DNA from 2 places in the Microbispora sp. H10830 genome. Region 1 is predicted to be linked to the other one. Evidence: riboswitches for the same ligand, from Rfam matches in the RefSeq annotation. Region 1 holds a riboswitch; the other holds the start of a gene.

Region 1 (3,857 bases):
CCGCACGCGTATGTCGGGGTCGACCATCCGCTGTGCGCTGAGCACGGTGTTGCGCAGCCGACGCCACGGGTGCGCGACGAAGGTCGAGTTGGTGATCAGCGCGGCGCCGATCTGCGGGTGCGCGGCCTCCAGGACGATGGCCCGGGTCGCCACCAGCCCCCAGCGCGTCTGGCGGGTCAACTGGTAGAGCATCGATCCCGGGCCGAGCGGATCGGCGTCGGTTCCGGCGGCTGCGGCGTCGCTCATTGACATCCCTTTCCTCTCGGGGCCGGTGCCTGTACGGCGCCGAACCGGCGGTCGCGCCGTCGGTAGACCTCCAGGCATTCCCAGAAGTGCCCGGCCCGGAAGTCCGGCCACAGCACCCGGGGGAAGACCCATTCGGCGTACGCCACCTGCCAGAGCATGAAGTTGGAGATCCGCTGTTCTCCGGAGGTGCGGATGACGAGGTCCACCTCGGGCATGTCGGGGTGGGGCAGACGGCGGGCGAAACTCTCCTCGGTGACCTGCTCGGCCGGCACCCCGTCGCGGATCAGCGACCGGGCGGCCTCGACGATGTCGCGGCGGCCGCCGTGGTCGAAGGCGACCGTCAACGTCATCCGGCGGTTGTCGCGGGTCAGCGCCATCAGGTCGGCGATGTCCCGGGCCAGCGCGGGCGGGATCCGCGGGTCGGTGACCCCGAGGAACCGGCAGCGGATCCCGCGTGTGTGCAGTGACAGGGCGTGTTTGCGGATGGCGCGCCGCACCAGCCGCAGCAGGATGTCGACCTCGGCGGCCGGGCGCCGCCAGTTCTCGGTGGAGAAGGCGTACAGGCTCAACCACTCGACGCCGGCCGTGTGCGCCGCCTCGATGACATCGATCACCGCGGTCTCGGCCGCCCGATGCCCCTCGGTGCGGGGCAGCGACCGCTGCGCGGCCCACCGGCCGTTCCCGTCCATGACGCACGCCACGTGACGAGGGATGCCTCTCACCCGGCCGTGAGAGCTGCTGCGCGGGCGGCGAGGACGCGGCGGAAGACTCCCATGCAAACCCTTTCCGAGACCGTCGCGGGGTCTCCGGACCCCCTCGGCGACGACCCTTTCACACTGCGTAAGAGAGTGACTACTTACCGTTGGTAATCACAGCCCTTACTTCGTGGGGATTCGGTCGCGCGCCGCCGTCCCGGGCGGCGGGGCGGCCCGAGGCGGCAACGGCCCAGGTAAAGACGCGTTTTGTCCTGTTTACACCATTCTGGTGGTGTGTGTACCTTTAGGGCACACGGCATGGGTACCGGCCATACTTCCACCGCCATTTCCCTTGCCGTGTCGTTGCCCGGACCGCGCGGTGATCGCGCGGCCGCCGAATCCACGTCATGTGGAGCCGGGGACCCACTCTCTCTTCGGGGTGAATCGGTGCGCAGCCCCCAGATGCGCCCGTAGGGCACTTCCTGCCCGAACCCGTCAGCTAACCCGGTAGGCGGCATGGAAGCAAGGAGTCAACCCCGTCATGTCCACCCATCGGCTCTCCCTCGGGAGCCGGCCCTCCCGCCGGCGCCTGCGCTCCGCCCTCGCGGCGGCGACCCTCGCGGTCTCGGCCGCCACCGCCACCGTCACGGCGGCCGTCGTCCTGCCCGCCCCGGCCTACGCGAACCCGCACACGTACGGCCAGGACGTCTCCGGCTACGAGGCCGACCACGACTGGATGAACAGCCGCGCGCAGTTCGGCTTCATCAAGGCCACCGAGGGGACCTCCTGGGTCGACTCGTCCTTCCCCCGCCACTGGCGGGAACTGGCCAAGAAGGGCATCGTCCGCGGCGTCTACCACTTCGGCCATCCCTCCAACGACCCCATCGCCGAGGCGGACCACTTCCTCGAGGTGGTGAACTCGCAGCCGAGCAAGCCCGGCGACATCCTGGTCCTCGACCTGGAGGCCACCGACGGCGAGTCCGTCGAGCAGGTCAACAAGTGGGCCAAGACCTGGCTGGAGTACGTGACGGCCAAGACCGGCACCAGGCCGATGTTCTACAGCGGCTGGAACTTCGCCGAGAAGTACGGCAGCGGCCTCGGCCAGTACCCCCTGTGGGTGGCCCACTACAGCAAGGCCCCGGGCGACATCACGCCGCCCGCCGACTGGAAGTCCTGGGCGATCCACCAGTACACCGACTCGCCCATCGACCAGAACGTCTCCGCGCTGACGCCCGCCCAGTTGCGCGCGCTCGGACGGCCGTGACCGCGCGGGCCCAGGGGCGGGACGTCCCGCCCCTGGGCCCATGGCGGCCGACCGGATCGGTCAGACCACCGCGCCGGAGCCGTCGCGCCGCGCGGGCCTGGCACGCGGGGCGGCGGGGACCGGGGGCGGCTGGGAGTTGCGCCTCTCCAGCGCGATCGCCGCCGGCCCGGCCACGAACGACGACGACAGCGTCCCCACGATGATGCCGATCAGCAGGGCGACCGCGAAGTCGCGCAGCGAGTCGCCGCCGAACACCGCCAGCGCCGCCAGGATGAACAGCGCACCGAGCCCGGTGTTGACGGTGCGCGGCACGGTCTGCAGGATCGCGGTGTTCACCACCCGGCCGAACGGCTCCCCGCGCCGCACCGGCCACAGCTCGCGCACCCGGTCGAAGAGCACGACCTTGTCGTTGACCGAATAGCCGATGATCGTGAGCATCGCGGCCAGGAACACTCCGTCGATCGGCTTGCCCATCCAGGCGAACGCTCCGACGACGACGGCCGCGTCCACGAACAGCGCCGCCACCGCCGCCGTGCCGAACGTCCACCGGAACCGGAACGCCAGGTAGACGAGCTGCGCGGCGAGCGCGACGCCGAGCGCGATGAGTGCGTTGCGGCGCAGTTCCTCGCCGAGGCTCGGCCCGATGAGCTCGTCACGCTGCTTGGCGACCTCGCCCACGCGCCGGTCGAGCGCCTCCTCCATACGGACCACGTCGTCGGCGCTGATCTGCCCGGTGCGCACCGAGATCGCGTCGTCCGACCGCTGCACGACGGCCGAGGGGAACCCGGCGTCCGCCACCGCCTGCCTCGCCGTGGCGACGTCGACCGGCCTGCTCGTGCCGAACTCCACGATCCGGCCGCCGGTGAACTCGACGCCGTAGTCGAGCCCGCGGGTGACCAGTCCGGCGCCCGCCAGCACGAGCAGCCCGGCCGCGACGGCGAGCCACAGCCGCCTGCCGCGCATCAGGTCCGGGTCGCGCCGGGTCAGCCAGGTCCTGACCCGGCCGACAGAGCCGATGCCGGACGCCCGGGGGCCGATCCTGTCGATCAGGGCGGCGGTGAGCACCCGGGTGATCAGCATCGCCGAGACCAGCGAGGCGAGCACGCCGATCGCCAGTGTCACGCCGAAGCCCTTCACCGGCCCGGAGGCGAGCCAGAACAGCAGCCCCGCGGCGAGCAGGGTGGTGATGTTGGAGTCGGCGATCGCGCTCCAGGCGTTCTTGAAGCCCCGGTCGAGGGCCGCCTTGAGGCCCCGGCGGGGCGCCTCGCCGTACTCCTCCCTGGCCCGTTCGAAAACCAGCACGTTGGCGTCCACCGCCATGCCGATCGCCAGGACGAACCCGGCCAGGCCGGGCAGTGTGAGCGTTGCTCCCATGGCCACGAGCCCGGCGTACGAGATCAGGCCGTAGCAGGCGAGCGCGACCGCGGCGAGCACGCCCACCAGCCGGTAGACGACGCCGATGAACACCGCGGTCAGGATCACCCCGACGAGGCCGGCCTTGGCGCTCGCCGCGATGGCGTCGGCGCCGAGGGTCGGGCCGACCGTCCGCTGCTCGACCAGATCCAGCGGCACCGGAAGCGAGCCGCCCTTGATCAGCACCGCCAGGTTCTGCGCCTCCTGCGGGGTGAACGACCCGGTGATCTGCGTGGTGC
Region 2 (3,857 bases), on a different contig from region 1:
ACGACGTCGTTCCGCCCTCCGACGCCCCCTGGGACGAGCTGTTGCGCGGCGTGGCGTCCGGCGTGCGCGAGGTCATGCTGGCCCACCGCGACGGCGCCCGCCTCATATCCGGCTTCCACCACCCGGGCGACGAGGCCGTCACCACCTTCAGGCGTCTCATCGCCGCCCTGATCGCCGCGGGTGTCCCGGCCGGCACGGCCACCGTCGCCGTGGACACGGCCCTGGCCTACGTCAACGGCTACACGATCGAGGAACAGGCCCGCAAGACCGGAGTCGACAGCTGGCCCAGAGAGCGCAGGGACCGTGCCTTCCACGACGGCCTCGAATTGATCATCGCCGGTGCCAGAGGAACTCTGCCGTCTTGACGTCGGCTCCGGCCGGGCCGCCCCGCCACCCGCCGTCTACGAACCACTCCTCGCGGGCGCGGATGGTCCTGGCGTGGCGGACCAGCCCGCCGCCGTCGGGCTAGAAGCCGGCGGTCATCACCGGCAGTATCGGCGACATCGTGGGTGCCTGACCTTTCCGGGCCGTCCACCGTCGCCCACGGGGTGTCCACCATCGTCCGCGAGCGTTGTCAGGCAGTTCGCCACGGAGAGACGCTCCGCCGGCGGCTTGCCGGACCGAGGTCACGTCCGTCACAAACCTCGATGTCCGTGATCGTCGTCGCGGTGGGGTCCAAGCTCAGCCAGATGACGTCTTCGCCGTTGCGTTCCAACTGCACCACCCAGCAACCTGAGGAACCTCGCGGGGCCGTCAAGAGGTTGGTGCACGTGGACCTGCAGGTGCACACGCCGTAGAACAGCAGGTCCTCGACCGTGTCGGCAAGAGGGTCGTTCTCGTCCTCCCGCAGCAGAGAGATGATCTCAGCGGTGAGGTCGGGAAACACATCCGCCAGGCGGGGATGTTGTCCGGCAGTCATGGGCTGCACGCTACACAAACGGGCATCTCGCTTATAGGCAACGGCAACAGTTGCTTGATCTGGAGTGATTGTCGAATTCTGTGGATCGCGGGTGATTCAAAAGGCTCGAAGCCATTGATCGAGGACGGCGAAGTCTTCGTCGGCGAGTCCCCTGTATGACTCCACGTGGTGAAGGAGAGCCCGACCGCTGTGGTGTACGGAGACCCACTCCCTATCGGCGTTGGTGATCTCATCGTCGACCCAGGCGAACGGGCGTCCGCCCGCCCAGTTCACGAGGGTGCGGGTCTTCCAGCAGAGCCCGAACCATTGGTCCTCACGTTTGTGCTGGTCGATTGGCTCCGGCCAGCTCACGACAGGCAGTCGCGGCAGCCCGATCCGGGGTGCTATCTCGGCATTCGCCTCCTCTTCCCAGGTTGTCGCCCAGACGAGTTCGCAGGGCAGCGCTGCCAGCCGACTCCCCACCTCGGAGGTGAGCCGCGCCAAGCGCGAGTCCGGTGTAGTGCCCCGAGGTGCGCGTTGCGGGCCCTCGCCGAAGGGGAGAAGCGGCCCGTCGACGTCGAGGAAGAGCAGTGGGCGTTCAGCGTGATCGGTCATGCTGCCCCGACCTCGCTCACGTTCGGCAAGGACGCCGCGTTCGAAGATGTCGAGACCAAACATGCAGGCAGGCGGCTTGCGGGTCTAGTACATCGAGATGTGCACGTGGTCGTAGTGATTGGCGGTGATTCCGCCGCGGTCGGACATGGTCCGCCAGCCCGGATGGCCGAGGTTGTAGATGCGCTGCTGCCAGATCACGTACATCACGCCCAGCTTCGGCCCGTTCTTGATGGCCCAGGCGGCCAGGCTGTCGCCGAGCGCCTTCATCTCGGGCGAGGGCATGGCGCCGCCCGAGCTCATCATGAAGTCGCAGGCGCGCCCGAGGGGGTGCTCGCCGCTGTTCTCCGCGCGGTAGCAGCCGACCGGAAACCGCAGGTCGAAGTTCTTTTCGACCTCGCCGCGGGTGAGCCGCATCCGGGGCGTGATGTTGTCGGAGCCGCTGGGCAGCTCCGGCGCCCACGACCCGCCCGCGCGCTTTCCCGGCGCGATCGGGATCAGCGCGTCGAGTTTGTCCTTGATCTCGTCGATGAGATCCTCGGCGTCCTCGCGCTGTCCGGCGACCTCGACGGCCTGCGTCTTCAGCTGTCCGGTCAGCGTCTTGGCGGCGTCCGCGGCCCGCTGCCGTTCGGCGCGGACCTGGTCGAAGTGTGCGAGCCTGGCGGCCTGCTCCTCCTTGAGCTGGTAGTTCAGCGCGGCGGTGTTCATGTCGGGCAGCGCCATCGCGCTCTCGGTCTGGTAGCGCAGCCCGGCCAGCTGCCGTACGGCGTCGCTGGCGGCCTCGTAGTCGGCCTCCGCCTTGGCCAGCCGGCCTCGGGCCGCCTTCTCCTCCACGCGGGCCTTGGCGAGGGCGACGCGTTTGGCGTTGTAGTCGCCGATCAACCGGTCGACCTTCTTCCGCAGGTCCGACAGCTCCTTCTTGAGCTGCTTCTCCGTCGGTTTGGGGTCGGCGGCACCGGGCGCGGCCGTGCCGAACACGAGGACGGCGGAGGCGAGCACGCCGACAGCCAGGGGGAACGCGCGGGGCAGAGCCCACTCCTCTCCATCTGCCGACCGGGTTAGCTGACGGGTTCGGGCTGGAGGAGCCCGGGCAGGCCACTGCCTTGACCCCAGGTGCGTGATTGGGTCCCCGGCTCCCGGGCGGGGCGCCCGGGATTAGGCGTACCGGTTGTGACGGCCGGTGTCAGGGATACTAGTGGTAAAGAAACCGTGGCTGCCACCAAAGTCGCAACCAACCGGAGATCAAGCCGTTATCGCTTCGCGAAGCATCCGGGCGGCCTCCTCAGGCAGCACGTCGTTGACGAACGCGCCCATGGCCGACTCCGACCCGGCCAGGTACTTCAGCTTGTTCGGCGCGCGCCGGATCGTGAAGAGCTGCAGGTGGAGGTAGGCGAGGTCGCGCCGGTAGGCGACCGGGGCCTGGTGCCAGGCCGCGACGTACGGCATGACGACGCCGAACAGCCCGTCCAGGCGGCGCAGCACCTCGATGTAGAGCGGCGCGAATGCGGCCCGTTCCTCGGGCGACAGCGCGGGGATGTCGGGCACCTGACGGTGCGGGTAGACGTGCACCTCGAACGGGTAGCGCGCGGCGGCCGGGACGAAGGCCGTCCAGTGCTCGTTGGCGGCCACCACCCGGGGGCCCCTCCGCTCCGCGGCCAGGACGTCCGCGAACAGGTTGCCGCCCTGATGGCGGGCGGCGGCGTCCAGCATCTGCCGCGTACGCGGCGTGACGTACGGATAGGCGTAGATCTGGCCGTGGGGGTGCGGCAGCGTGATGCCGATCTCGGCGCCGCGGTTCTCGAAGCAGAAGACCTGCTCCACGCCGGGCAGCGAGGACAGCTCGGCCGTACGGTCGGCCCACGCCTCGACGACCAGCTCGGCCTGCTCGTCGCTCAGTGAACCGAACGACGCGTCGTGGTCGGAGGTGAAGCAGACGACCTCACAGCGCCCGATCCCCGGCCGCACCTCGCTCAGCCCGCCCACCTGCTCGTACGCACCTGTGTTGAAGCTGAACGACGGGAAGCGGTTCTCGAACACCGCCACCTCGTACGGCGAGGGGATCTCCGAGCCGGGATGACCCGGGCAGAGCGGGCACTCATCGGCGGACGGCAGGTGGGTGCGCGTCTGGCGGTGCCGGGCCACGGCCACCCACTCGTCCATCAGGGGGTCGTAGCGCAACTCGGAGGCGAGCGGACGCGGCGGCAGGTCCCTGGCGTCGATGGCGCTGTGGTCGGCGTCGTCGCGCCGGTCGAAATAGATCAGCTCACGGCCGTCGGCGAGATGGGTGATGGTGCGCTTCACAGAGCGGTCTCCAGCTTCACGGTGCGGTGTCCCGGGTCACAGCGGG

The links. A riboswitch is a leader RNA that binds a small molecule or an ion and turns the genes downstream of it on or off. The one in region 1 is predicted to bind cyclic di-AMP.
Region 2: it holds a riboswitch for cyclic di-AMP, as region 1 does, so the genes downstream of both, HHX35_RS18915 (hypothetical protein) here and HHX35_RS37320 (glycoside hydrolase family 25 protein) in region 1, are expected to answer to the same signal.

Annotation. Positions count from the first base shown of each region.
Region 1 is NZ_JABBWX010000021.1:93,590-97,446, forward strand. It holds gene HHX35_RS37310 (oxygenase MpaB family protein) at 1-246, opposite strand, end outside; gene uppS (polyprenyl diphosphate synthase) at 243-968, opposite strand; cyclic di-AMP (ydaO/yuaA leader) riboswitch at 1,324-1,470, shown strand; gene HHX35_RS37320 (glycoside hydrolase family 25 protein) at 1,483-2,205, shown strand; gene secD (protein translocase subunit SecD) at 2,266-3,857, opposite strand, start outside.
Region 2 is NZ_JABBWX010000007.1:19,551-23,407, reverse strand. It holds gene HHX35_RS18930 (TetR/AcrR family transcriptional regulator C-terminal domain-containing protein) at 1-365, shown strand, start outside; gene HHX35_RS18925 (hypothetical protein) at 575-919, opposite strand; gene HHX35_RS18920 (HAD domain-containing protein) at 1,016-1,576, opposite strand; gene HHX35_RS18915 (hypothetical protein) at 1,598-2,509, opposite strand; cyclic di-AMP (ydaO/yuaA leader) riboswitch at 2,544-2,682, opposite strand; gene galT (galactose-1-phosphate uridylyltransferase) at 2,753-3,811, opposite strand.